Regions from separate parts of the Klebsiella sp. genome, predicted to be linked through region 1. Evidence: predicted binding sites of a transcription regulator. Region 1 holds the regulator's gene; each other region holds the start of a gene.

What was found. The regulator PhoB, encoded in region 1, activates phosphate uptake and scavenging genes when phosphate is short. The targets are predictions, from matches to a motif close to CTGTCATAAAACTGNCNNAT.
Region 2: a site for PhoB is predicted at 1,768-1,787, ahead of pstS (phosphate ABC transporter substrate-binding protein PstS). Genes of this name have one in related genera too.
Region 3: a site for PhoB is predicted at 1,812-1,831, ahead of kdgR (DNA-binding transcriptional regulator KdgR). Genes of this name have one in related genera too.

What each region holds. Positions count from the first base shown of each region.
Region 1 covers NZ_JAPUEW010000008.1:17,784-22,373, forward strand. Annotated here, with positions in the region: gene sbcC (exonuclease subunit SbcC) at 1-1,402, opposite strand, end outside; gene sbcD (exonuclease subunit SbcD) at 1,399-2,601, opposite strand; gene phoB (phosphate response regulator transcription factor PhoB) at 2,921-3,610, shown strand; gene phoR (phosphate regulon sensor histidine kinase PhoR) at 3,632-4,590, shown strand, end outside.
Region 2 covers NZ_JAPUEW010000062.1:29,769-34,358, reverse strand. Annotated here, with positions in the region: gene pstC (phosphate ABC transporter permease PstC) at 1-514, opposite strand, end outside; gene pstS (phosphate ABC transporter substrate-binding protein PstS) at 642-1,682, opposite strand; gene glmS (glutamine--fructose-6-phosphate transaminase (isomerizing)) at 2,022-3,851, opposite strand; gene glmU (bifunctional UDP-N-acetylglucosamine diphosphorylase/glucosamine-1-phosphate N-acetyltransferase GlmU) at 4,034-4,590, opposite strand, start outside.
Region 3 covers NZ_JAPUEW010000041.1:112,926-117,515, reverse strand. Annotated here, with positions in the region: gene QVF11_RS11380 (YebO family protein) at 1-258, opposite strand, end outside; gene mgrB (PhoP/PhoQ regulatory lipoprotein MgrB) at 333-476, opposite strand; gene QVF11_RS11370 (YobH family protein) at 636-875, shown strand; gene kdgR (DNA-binding transcriptional regulator KdgR) at 929-1,720, opposite strand; gene QVF11_RS11360 (MFS transporter) at 1,898-3,271, shown strand; gene htpX (protease HtpX) at 3,352-4,233, opposite strand; gene prc (carboxy terminal-processing peptidase) at 4,471-4,590, opposite strand, start outside.

The sequences.
Region 1 (4,590 bases):
GTCGGCGCTGAGCCAGAGTCGCTTCCAGCTTTTCCTGTTCCTGTTTGCTGGCCTGTTCGGCGGCATTTAGCTGTAATAATCGTTGGCTGAGCGGTTGTAGCTGGCTATAGAGAGAAGAAAGCTGCTGACGCAGAGGCCGGGCCTTTGTGTGCTGCGTCAACTCGAGGGCCACTTGTTCGGCATCCAGCGTTAGCATGGCTGAGGGGAGTTCAGCCAGCCTGCGGGTCGTTTCCGTCAGGCGCTGTTGCAGGGTGGATTGCTGCTGCGCATCGCGGGCCTGCTGTTGAAACGCTGCCCGCCAGCCCGCCAGCGCATTTCCCCACTGCTGATAGCGGTCGTGCTCTTTTAGCCATGCGGATAGCGTGTGCTGTTGGCCGCGCAGGCGCTCTGACTGCTGCTGGGCGGCGAGACGAATGCCTGCCCGCAGCCGTAGCCGTTCATGTAAGCGAGTATTTACTTCTTCTCTCTGGTGGCGGGTTTGCGCCAGCGCGGTGGCTTGTTCCTGCTGGCGCGTCCAATGCGGGCGCAAGTGTTCGGCGGGCTGCGCATTGAGCAGTGCGGTCAGCTGCGGCTGCGCCTGTTCGAGCGCAGACTGCGCCTCGCGCAGCGTGGCCTGGGCCTTCAGATTTTCTGTCGTCAGCTCTTCACGACGCATCAGCCATTGACGGGCGTTTTGCAGACTGGTTTGCTCGCTAACCTGCTGTTTTTCTTCATCAGTAAGTACTTGCAAACTTTGCTGGAGCGCCTGCTGCTGCTCGTCACTCAGCAGCAGGACGCCGGAAGCCTGGGCCTGAAGTTTTTCCAGCTCGATGCGGGCAAGCTTATGCTTTTCAAAGACCTGGGCTGAAATCTGACCGTAAATTTCGGTACCGGTTAGCTCTTCCAGCAGCTCGGCGCGCTCTTTGGGTTTGGCGTTGAGGAAGGCGGCGAACTGCCCCTGCGACAGCAGCATTGAGCGGGTGAAGCGACCATAATCCAGCCCGGTGAGGGTGGCGGTCATTTCCAGCTTATCTTTGACCTTATCGGCGAGGATTTTGCCGTCGTCGCAGCGCGCCAGCTCGACGCGCGGGGCCTGTAGATTACCATCCGGCTGGTTTCTTGCCCGGTTCTGGCTCCAGAAGGCGCGGTAGGCGATGTCTTTGACCTCGAACTCCACTTCTGCCAGACATTCGGCGGTGTCGCGGGTCATCAGATCGTTCTGCGACTGCGATACGCTGCTCAGACGCGGGGTTTCGTGATACAGCGCGAGACAGATGGCGTCGAGCAGGGTGGTTTTTCCGGCACCGGTCGGCCCGGTAATGGCGAACAGCCCGTTGCTGGCGAACGGCTCGGCGGTGAAATCGATTTTCCACTCGCCTTTGAGCGAGTTGAGGTTTTTCAGACGTAAGCTCAGGATTTTCACAGGCGATCCTCACCGTTCAGACTGTGCAGCGTTTCATTAAACAGTTGTTCCAGACGCTGCTGCTGCGCCTCTTCCAGGGTTTCCAGCGCCAGACGACGGGCGAATACGTCCTCGACCTGCAGTTCGCTGAGCGTTTCCCGCCGTTCTCCCGCCAGTATGCGCTCGCGCTGGGCACGGCTGCGGCGTACCAGCAGCACTTCTACCGGTAGAGTTTCGGTCTGTGCCTGGATTTTGCGTTGAATATCATGTAAATACTCGTCGCTGGTGATTTCAATATCCAGCCAGACGGCGGGTTGCTGGCTATTATCTTGCCACTGATTCAACTGCTCGCTGATGCTGGCGAAATCGCCCTTTAATACTGCCAGCGGCTGGGTAATGGGGACGATGAGCGGCGTGACGTCCGTCAGACGACCATTGCTAAAGGTCACCAGGTTGACGCTTTTGTTTTTCCCGGTTTCGTCAAAGCTCAGCGGGATGGGCGATCCGCTGTAGCGAATATGCTCGCAGCCACCCACCACTTGCGCCCGGTGAATATGGCCAAGCGCGATGTAATCGGCAGGGGGAAAGTGGCTTGCCGGAAAGGCATCGAGGGTGCCGATATAGATTTCGCGAACCGCGTCGCTTTTGCTGGCGCCGACGGTGGTCAAATGACCGCTGGCGATAATCGGCAGCGGCTGGTCGCCACGCAGTTCGCAGGCCTGCTGGTACTGCTGCTGATAGTAGTCGCTGATGGCGCTGAGAAGCTGCTGTTGCTTTTCGCCGCTGGAGTGACCGGCCTGGCTGGTGACCAGCTCGCGCGGGCGCAGGAACGGCACAGGGCAAAAAATCGCCCCCGCTGAACCATCACGCAAGGGCAGAATAAAAGGGGCGTGACCGGCATTGGCGACTACCGTGGTTTTCAGGAAGGCGAGAATATCCCGCGATTCATTGAGGGTCGCCACCGAATCGTGGTTTCCCGCCAGTACTACCAGTTGGCAGTCGGTCTGCTGTAGCTGAACGACAAAGCGGTTATACAGCTCACGCGCGTAGCTCGGCGGGGAGCCGGTATCAAAAATATCGCCCGCGACAATAATGGCATCAACCTCATGCTCCTGGGCGCTGGTCAGCAGCCAGTCGAGAAACGCCTGATGCTCAGCGGCGCGGCTTTTGCTGTAAAAATTTTGCCCAAGGTGCCAGTCAGAAGTGTGAAGGATGCGCATAGTGGTCCCGTAGCGAAAAAAGCGTAAGCGGCATTATATACCCTAAATAATTCGAGTTGCAGGACAAGGCACGCCTTGAATAGCGCTTGCGCTGGCCCCGTAGGGGCGAGGCCCATGGATGGGCCGAGTAATCCGTAGCCAACGCACAAGCAACTTGAAGTATGACGGATATAACACTGCACTCCGGTGAGTTAAGTCCGTGTCACAATTCAAAATCCCTTGTTCATCTGCCCGTCATTTTTTTCATAAATCTGTCATAAATCTGACGCATAATGGCCGCGCACTTCTATACTGATGGCTAAAAAATACAGGGTAAATAATGGCGAGAAGAATTCTGGTCGTTGAAGATGAAGCTCCAATCCGCGAAATGGTCTGCTTTGTTCTGGAGCAAAACGGCTTTCAGCCCGTCGAGGCGGAAGATTTTGACAGCGCGGTTAATCAACTCAATGAACCCTGGCCTGATTTGATTCTCCTTGACTGGATGCTGCCGGGTGGGTCGGGTCTGCAGTTTATTAAACAGCTCAAGCGTGAAGCGATGACCCGCGATATCCCTGTGGTGATGCTGACCGCGCGCGGCGAAGAGGAAGATCGCGTCCGCGGCCTGGAAACCGGCGCGGATGACTACATCACCAAGCCATTCTCTCCGAAAGAGTTGGTGGCGCGAATTAAAGCCGTGATGCGGCGCATTTCGCCGATGGCAGTGGAAGAGGTGATTGAAATGCAGGGGTTGAGTCTCGATCCATCCTCTCACCGCGTCATGACCGGTGAAAACCCGCTGGATATGGGGCCGACGGAGTTTAAATTATTACACTTCTTCATGACGCACCCGGAGCGTGTCTATAGTCGCGAACAGCTGCTCAATCATGTCTGGGGAACTAACGTTTATGTCGAAGACAGAACGGTAGACGTGCATATTCGCCGCCTGCGTAAAGCGCTGGAACATAGCGGCCATGACCGGATGGTACAAACGGTTCGCGGTACGGGATATCGTTTCTCCGCCCGATTCTGAATGTTGACAGGAGTGTGAACCGTGCTGGAACGGCTGTCATGGAAAAGGCTGGCGCTTGAGCTTTTCTTATGTTGTATCCCGGCCCTGATCCTTGGGGTGATTTTTGGTCACCTGCCGTGGTTTTTGCTGGCGGCGGTGACGGGTTTGCTTATCTGGCATTTCTGGAATCTTATGCGTCTGTCGTGGTGGCTGTGGGTTGACCGCAGCATGACACCACCGCCGGGCAGCGGCAGTTGGGAACCGCTTCTGTACGGCTTGCATCAGATGCAGATGCGTAATAAAAAGCGCCGCCGCGAGCTGGGTAGTCTTATAAAGCGTTTTCGCAGCGGTGCAGAATCATTGCCCGATGCGGTGGTGTTGACGACCGAAGAAGGCGTCATGTTCTGGTGTAACGGCCTGGCCCAGCAGACGCTTAATCTGCGCTGGCCGGACGATAACGGTCAGAATATCCTTAACCTGCTGCGCTACCCGGAATTTGCCAACTACCTGAAATATCGTGATTTCTCGAAGCCGTTGAATCTGGTGTTGAATAACGCCAGGCATCTGGAAATTCGCGTGATGCCTTACAGCGACAAACAGCTACTGATGGTGGCGCGCGATGTCACGCAGATGCACCAGCTTGAAGGGGCGCGGCGTAACTTCTTTGCCAACGTCAGTCATGAACTGCGAACTCCACTGACGGTGCTGCAGGGTTACCTGGAGATGATGCAGGAGGCAGTGCTGGAAGGCGCGACGCGCGAAAAAGCGTTGCACACCATGCGCGAACAAACTCAGCGTATGGAAGGTCTCGTTAAGCAGTTGCTGACGCTTTCACGAATTGAAGCCGCGCCGGTACTGGTGATGAACGATAAAATTGATGTTCCGATGATGCTACGGGTCGTCGAGCGCGAAGCGCAAACGCTGAGTCAGCAGAAGCATGTTCTGCATTTTTCGGTTGATGAGTCGCTGAAAGTGTTGGGGAATGAAGAACAACTGCGTAG
Region 2 (4,590 bases), on a different contig from region 1:
CCAGAATACCGATACCAAACGCCGGACCCGCAAAGAGCGCGCCTACGAACGGAATGGTCGACAGGACGTTGCCAACCGGTTCCTGGAAGTAGGTCGCAAATAGTGGGGCAAAAATAAACAAGCCCCACATGCCGTAAACGATACTGGGGATCGCTGCCAGAAGTTCAATGGCAATACCCAGCGGGCGCTTCAGCCAGGCTGGCGACAGTTCCGTCAGAAACAGTGCGATACCGAAACTCACCGGTACGGCGATCAGCAGCGCGATAAATGAAGTAACCAGCGTCCCGTAAATAGGTACGAGGGCACCGAAAATCTGGTTCGGCGCATCCCACTCTTTGGTCCATAAGAAGGCAAAGCCGAATTTTTCAATGCTTGGCCAGGAAGAGATAATGAGGGAGACGATGATGCCGCCCAGCATCAATAGCACAATCAGCGCCGCCAGTTTTACCAGCACGCTGAAAATTATGTCACCCTTTTTCCCCGGAGGGTTGAATGCCGGCTTGGTTGCAGCCATAGGTTACTCTTTACGTATTAATGCTTATTCGAATAAATGCCCGGTGGCGAATCGCTCCCGAGCCTACAGTTTCAACCGTAGGGCGGGTAACGTGAACGCACCCGCCATCTTCGTCAAAAATATCGTGTTAGTACAGCGCTTTACCGCTGCTGTCTTTCACGTTGGTCTTCCATGCTGCGCGAATCTGCTCAACAACGCTTTCCGGCAGGGTTGCGTAGTCCAGTGCGTTAGCTTCTTTGCCGCCGTTTTTATACGCCCAATCGAAGAACTTCAGCACTTCAGCGGTCTGCTCAGGCTTAGTAGAAGCCTTGTGAACCAGGATGAAGGTGGTTGAAGTAATCGGCCATGCATTTTCACCTTTCTGGTTAGTCAAATCCTGTGCAAAGGATTTGCTCCAGTCGATTTCTTTCGCGGCGTTAGCGAAGTTATCTTCAGTCGGGCTAACCGGCTTGCCGTCAGCGGACAGCAGCTTGGTGTAAGCCAGGTTATTCTGTTTAGCGTAGGCATACTCAACGTAGCCGATAGAGCCAGGCAGACGCTGAACGAAAGCGGCGATGCCGTCGTTGCCCTTGCCACCCAGACCGGTCGGCCAGTTTACGGTAGAGCCGGCACCAATTTTAGATTTCCACTCTTCGTTCACTTTCGCCAGGTAGCTGGTGAAAACGAAGGAAGTACCGGAACCATCAGCACGACGAACCACCGCGATGTTCTGAGAAGGCAGCTTCATACCAGGATTGAGCTTAGCAATCGCGGCGTCATCCCATTTTTTGATTTTACCCAGGTAGATATCACCCAGCGTTTTACCGTCGAGCACCAGCTCACCGGATTTCACTCCCGGCAGGTTAATCGCCAGCACCACGCCGCCGATAACGGTCGGGAACTGGAACAGGCCTTCCTGAGCCAGTTTGTCATCAGCCAGAGGAGCATCAGAAGCACCGAAATCTACGGTGTTGGCAGTGATTTGTTTTACGCCGCCAGAGGAGCCGATACCCTGGTAGTTGACTTTGTTACCAGTTTCTTTCTGATAGGTATCTGCCCATTTGGCATACACCGGCGCGGGGAAAGTTGCACCTGCGCCAGTCAGGCTTGCTGCTGCAAAAACAGAGAAAGCGCTCATCGATAAGGTCGCGGCGACAACTGTTGCGACGGTGGTACGTATAACTTTCATAATGTCTCCTGCTGGATTCGTAAATCATTGTTTCGAAGCTATGGTGAGCAAAATAGGACAAACAGGTGACAGTAAAATGTACGAATTATTACAGTTTTATGACACACAAAAAGGCAGGATTTCACGACAAATAAAAACAATATAAATCATATTGTTAGTAATGATAATAACGAACGATTTACCGGAAAATTTTATTTTTATGACAGCAAAAATCGGAGTTAAAGATGACAGTCTGTCATAAAACAGGTGCGATACATTCTTTAGCCAGCAGATCAAAAAACGATCTCCAGATAAGAAAAGGGCCGCCAGATGGCAGCCCTGTCAGTGATGTAAAAATCGTTATTCCACGGTAACTGATTTCGCCAGGTTACGCGGCTGGTCGACGTCAGTCCCTTTGATCAGTGCGACGTGATACGCCAGCAGCTGTAGCGGTACGGTGTAGAAGATAGGCGCAATCACCTCTTCGACATGCGGCATCTCGATGATGTGCATATTGTCGCTACTGTTAAAACCCGCATCGCCGTCTGCGAAGACATATAGCTGGCCGCCTCGGGCACGAACCTCTTCAATATTGGATTTTAGCTTCTCCAGCAGCTCGTTGTTCGGTGCCACCACCACTACCGGCATTTCAGCGTCAATCAACGCCAGCGGGCCGTGCTTCAGCTCTCCAGCGGCGTAGGCTTCAGCGTGAATGTAGGAGATCTCTTTCAGCTTCAGTGCCCCTTCCAGGGCAATCGGATACTGATCTCCACGACCAAGGAACAGCGCGTGATGCTTGTCAGAGAAATTCTCGGCCAGAGCTTCAATGCGTTTATCCTGCGAGAGCACCTGCTCAATGCGGCTCGGCAGAGTCTGTAAGCCATGAACGATATCGTGTTCGATAGCGGCATCCTGACCTTTCAGGCGAGCCAGTTTCGCCACCAGCATCAGCAGAACGGTCAATTGCGTAGTAAACGCTTTAGTCGAGGCAACGCCAATTTCCGTTCCGGCATTGGTCATCATCGCCAGATCGGATTCGCGTACCAGAGAAGAACCAGGAACGTTACAAATCGCCAGAGACCCGAGATAACCCAGCTCTTTCGACAGGCGCAGACCAGCCAGCGTATCCGCCGTCTCGCCGGACTGGGAGAGGGTGATCATCAGGCTGTTACGACGTACGGCAGATTTGCGATAGCGGAACTCAGAGGCGATTTCGACGTCGCACGGAACCCCTGCCAGTGATTCAAACCAGTAGCGGGATACCATCCCTGAGTTATAGGAGGTTCCGCAGGCGATAATCTGAATATGCTCAACCTGAGACAGCAGTTCGTTGGCCTGCGGACCCAGCTCGCTCAAATCAACCTCGCCGTGGCTGATACGCCCGGAAAGTGTGTTTTTGATAGCATTCGGCTGCTCGTAGATCTCTTTCTGCATGTAGTGGCGATAGATACCTTTATCACCCGCGTCATATTGCAGATTGGATTCAATATCCGGGCGCTGCACTTCTGCACCCGATTTATCAAAAATAGAAACCGAGCGGCGGGTCACTTCCGCGATATCTCCCTCTTCAAGGAAGATAAAACGGCGGGTAACTGGCAGCAGCGCCAGCTGATCGGAGGCAATGAAGTTTTCACCCATCCCCAGACCGATAACCAGCGGGCTTCCTGAACGAGCAGCCAGCAGCGTACCTGGATCGCGGGTATCCATAATAACGGTGCCGTAAGCGCCACGCAGTTGAGGAATGGTACGCAGCACGGCATCACGTAGCGTGCCGCCCTGCTTCAGTTCCCAGTGCACCAGGTGCGCAATAACTTCGGTGTCCGTCTCGGAGACAAAGACATAGCCCCGGGACTGCAACAGCTCGCGCAGCGGCTCATGGTTTTCGATGATCCCGTTATGCACTACCACAATATGGTCAGAAACATGCGGATGCGCGTTACCTTCAGATGGCTCACCGTGCGTCGCCCAGCGGGTATGGGCAATGCCGGTACCGCCGTGTAAAGGATGTTCTTCTACCGCCTGAGCCAGTATCTGTACTTTCCCGAGGCGACGAACGCGGTTCATATGACCTTCGTTATCGACGACTGCCAGACCTGCGGAGTCATAACCGCGGTATTCCAGACGACGTAAACCTTCAAGAAGGATTTCAGCAATATCACGCTGCGCGACTGCGCCAACAATTCCACACATAGTTTTTAATTCCGATTTTGGCTGTATGCCATGCGTTGTCGGTCAACCTGTTTGCCCGTATCTCGGGCGCCCCGAGCCTTGTAGAGAGTGGGGTTATTTTTATGGGTACTGCCGTGGGGGGAGGATTATATTATCCCCTCACCCCGCTCCTTCTCCCCAATAAGGGCGAAAGAGAAATAGCGTTACTTTTTCTTCACCGGACGCTGCCAGCCCTGTTTATGGACCTGCGGCACGCGGCTTATAACGAGTTCGTTATCGGCAACATTACGCGTTACCGTTGTTCCTGCGGCAATGGTCACACCTTTACCTACGGTTACCGGAGCGACCAGTTGGCTATCAGAGCCAACGAACACGTCATCGCCAATCACCGTTTTGTGCTTATTTGCGCCATCATAGTTACAGGTGATGGTGCCCGCGCCGATATTAACGTTATCGCCAATCTCAGCATCGCCAAGGTAGGACAGATGACCGGCCTTAGAGCCTTTACCCAGACGCGCCTTTTTAATTTCGACAAAGTTGCCGACATGCGCTCCTTCCAGCAACTCTGCGCCCGGACGCAGACGTGCGAACGGCCCGATAGTACAGGCGGCTTTCAGATAAGCATCCTCCACCACCGTATAGGGACTGATCTCGCAATCATCGCCAATGGTGCTGTTTTTAATGACACATCCGGATCCAATCTTCACCCGATCGCCCAGCACCACGTTGCCCTCGAGGATAACGTTAGTATCAATTTCGA
Region 3 (4,590 bases), on a different contig from region 1:
GTCGCCTTTTCCCTTCTCAACTGTAGAAGGCTCGGCAATGTCCTCTTTCTCAGGTTCATTGGCTTCACACAGACGGCGGAGCAATGCATTTTGCCGCTTTTGCTGATCCAGCAAGGCTTGCAGCAGAGCAATCTGCTCATTGGCGCGCGAGCTGGCGCGATTAACAAAAAACCACAACAACAGGCCGACAAGCAACAGCACAACCGACAATGCTACTGACGCCAGATTTACGATCCCAGGATTTAATAACTCACTCATTTCACCACCTCAAAGAGAAGGCGTTCATTCTACCACCCACGCAGCAGAAGAAAATCAGTCATATTAAAAATGTCTTACCAGGGTATAAACTTGTTGATAGTGCAGATGCCGCTGAAGAACTGTACATCCTGATCGCACATTACGTTAAGCATCTGAGTCCATAGCAGTAAACAACCCGCGATGATAACTATCAGCAAAACCCACCGTAATTTTTTCACTCCACTCTCCGCATCAGAATCAGATGTCGCCAGGATAACATGACCTTCTTAAACCGCGGCTAACTGTAATACGAAAGGCAAGTTTAGGAATCATAGACTTGTATCAACTCGTGTTCATGACAAAATAAACGCAAGGATAATACAAATAATGAGGCAACAATGCGATTGATCATACGTACCATTGTGGTGCTGGCTATCTTGTGGATCGGCGTATTATTAAGCGGTTACGGCGTATTAATGGGCAGTAGTGAGAATGCCGGAGGACTAGGGTTGCAATGTAAATATCTTACGGCTCGCGGCATAAGTACCGCACAGTATGTTCATTCCAGTAGCGGTATTATCGGCATTACCGATTGCCCTATACTGCGAAAAAGCGCCACGGTCGTTGATAACGGTTAGTCATGGTTCGGGCTACAATGTCAGTAGCCCGAATTTACAACGATTAAGACCTGTCAAAACGGATAATCGTTGTAACCCATCTGCTCAGAAATCTTACGTGCTGCCGTGTGCAGCATCTCAACATACTCGTTCAAACGCTCTTCAGAAAAACGCAGCGTCGGGAAAGAGATGCTCAGGCCAGCAATAACCACGCCAAAGCGGTCGAAAACCGGCACGCCAATACAGCGCAACCCTTCTTCCTGCTCTTCGTTATCTTCGCCATAACCCTGTTCACGGACCTTATCCAGAACCGATAACAACTCTTCAGTACTGGTGATGGTGCGGTCAGTGCTGCGCTTGTACTCTACGCCTTCGAGAATCTGCTCAACTTCTGCGCGATCGCGCCACGCCAGCAGAACTTTACCGATAGCGGTACTGTACAGGGGGTTGCGGCGACCAATGCGCGAATACATGCGCAAGTTGTACATTGAGTCGATTTTATGGATGTAGACAATACTGTCTTCGTCCAGAGCACCCAGGTGGACCGTCTCTTTCGTCAGGCGAGAAAGTTCGCGCATCTGAATATCCGCACTACGGACCAGATCAACATTCTGCAATGCCCGCGCGCCCAATTCGAACAGCTTCAGGGTCAGGGAATATTTCTCAGACTCGCCTTCTTGTGCCACATATCCCAACGATTTCATGGTCTGCAAAAAGCGATAAACGGTGCTTTTTGACATCATGACGCGCTGGGACAGTTCGGTAATGCCAATTTCACGCTCTTCGCCAAGCGCCTGCAAAATGCCAAAAACCTTCAACACCGAAGAGACAGAATCTGGCTGTTTATCCAAATCTGCAACTGCCATTTATCACCTCATCGCAACTGTTTTATAAAAATTAGAACCGGTTTTTATTATAAATTCGCATCCCAATACCCGCAATCGTTCTTCTGCCTATTCGTTACAAATCTGCGACATGCCGCTGAATAATCAATGCTAAAATTATTGTCCAGTAAATAGTTTTCACTAAGACATAGATTTCACATGGATAAAAACACTTCCGATGGGCTGCCGTTACCGCAGCGTTACGGCGCAATTCTGACCATTGTATTAGGTTTGACGATGGCGGTACTGGATGGTGCTATCGCCAACGTGGCGCTGCCGACAATCGCCAGCGATTTAAATGCTTCTCCGGCATCGTCTATTTGGATAGTTAATGCCTATCAAATTGCCATCGTTATCGCCTTACTACCGCTCTCTTTTCTCGGCGATATGGTCGGCTACCGACGCATTTATAAGATTGGACTGGTAGTCTTTACCTTCACCTCTCTCGCCTGCGCGCTCTCCAGTAGTCTGGAAATGTTGACTCTGGCACGCGTCGCGCAGGGTCTTGGCGGCGCTGCGCTGATGAGCGTCAATACCGCACTGATTCGTCTGATATATCCCCAGCGCTTCCTTGGCCGCGGAATGGGGATCAACTCTTTTGTCGTGGCGGTATCTTCCGCGGCAGGGCCGACAATTGCCGCAGCGATTCTCTCCGTAGCCTCCTGGCAATGGCTGTTCCTGATTAACATTCCGCTGGGCATTATTTCGCTGGTCCTCGCAATGCGCTATCTGCCTGTCAACGCCGGGCGGAGTAAAATTACCCGCTTTGATCTGCCCAGTGCAATTATGAATGCGCTGACTTTTGGCCTGCTGATTACTGCCCTCGGCGGCTTTGCCCAGGGCCAGTCTACACAACTGGTTCTGGCTGAGGTCGTGGCGATGCTGATCGTTGGATTCTTTTTTGTTCGTCGTCAACTCCAGATGCCGGTCCCCTTGCTACCCGTTGATCTGCTGCGCATTCCGCTGTTTTCGCTTTCGATTTGTACCTCTATCTGCTCCTTCTGTGCCCAGATGCTGGCGATGGTTTCGCTGCCGTTTTTCCTGCAATCCGTGATGGGGCGCAGTGAGGTAGAAACCGGTCTGCTCCTGACGCCGTGGCCGCTGGCCACAATGGTGATGGCACCGCTGGCAGGGTATTTGATTGAGAGAGCCCATGCTGGCCTGCTGGGCGCAATTGGCCTGATTGTGATGGCCTGTGGTCTGTTCGGTCTCGCTTTACTGCCCTCTTCCCCTTCGGACCTGGATATCATCTGGCGAATGGCGCTCTGTGGCGCAGGTTTTGGTCTGTTCCAGTCACCAAACAACCATACGATTGTGTCGTCAGCCCCTGCCCATCGCAGCGGTGGCGCGAGTGGGATGTTAGGTACTGCACGCCTGCTGGGGCAGAGCACCGGCGCGGCGCTGGTCGCATTGCTGTTTAACCTGCTGGGGAATAGCGGAACCCACACCGCACTTCTGCTGGCCGGCACGCTTGCCGTTGTTGCTGCCGCCGTCAGCGGCCTTCGCGTCACGCAGCCCCGCGCCAGACTGTAAGCCGCAACCAAAACCAGGCATAAAAAAATCCGCAGCCCGAAGGTTGCGGATTTTTTATTTTTATTACCGAAAGCAGATAATTACTTCAGATATTCCCCACTACGCAGGGCTTCAATACGTTTATCCAGCGGCGGGTGCGTCATAAACAGCTCGCTCATGGATTTTGCTTTGCCGTTGATACAGAAAGCCATCATGCTGCTGGCTTCCTGCGGCTCATAGCTGGTTTTCAAACGTTGCAGGGCAGCAATCATTTTCTCACGCCCAACCAGTTTTGCCGAACCGGCATCCGCATGGAACTCACGATAACGGGAGAACCACATGGTAATGATGCTGGCCAGAATACCAAATACCAGCTCCAGTACGGTTGCGACGGCAAAGTAGATCAATGGGTTGCCGTTGCTGTTATCTCCCTCATCGCGGTTGCCGCCGAGGAAACCGGCTGCAATTTGTGCGATAACACGAGAGATGAAAATGACGAAGGTGTTCACAACCCCCTGAATCAGCGTCATGGTGACCATATCACCGTTGGCGATGTGGCTGATCTCGTGGGCAATAACCGCTTCTGCTTCATCACGGCTCATGTTTTGCAGTAGCCCGGTGCTGACAGCAACCAGCGAAGCATCACGACGAGCCCCCGTTGCAAAAGCGTTAATATCCGGCGCATGGTAGATTGCCACCTGCGGCATTCCAATACCGGCCTGGCGCGCCTGCTGTGCGACGGTGTTGACTAGCCAGCGTTCCGTCTCATTACGCGGTTGCTCAATGACTTCCCCACCCACTGATTTCAGCGCCATCCATTTCGACATCAACAGCGAAATGATAGAACCACCAAAACCAAACAACAGCGCCATGATCAGCAGCCCGGTCATACTGCTTGACTGAATTCCCGTCAGGCTTAGCACGAGCCCGAATACCACCATCACTGCCAGGTTGGTCAGCAGGAAAAGCGCGATTCGCATCATAATTTTCTTTTAACCTCGACTTAACAAAACGCACTATGCGATTACCCACATGGTGTGGGTAGAACGCCAATTTTCAACCATCATGCCCCGCTAAGTCACGAAAAAAACACAACTTTACATTTTGTAGCACCTTGCTGACGCCCAGTAAAAACGTTGACATTTTGTTGGATTCAGGCAAAAAAAGCTGGCGGGCGGCAGAAATGAAAACGGGCACAATAACTTGTGCCCGTTGGGTGCTTATTTGCTAGCTGGCGGTTCTACCGCTGGCCTGTCTTTTTCCAGATGGGCCAGGTCGAGCGCGATATGAACCGTTTCATCAAGATACGGGTCCGGCTCCTGGTAATCCTTCGGCAGATC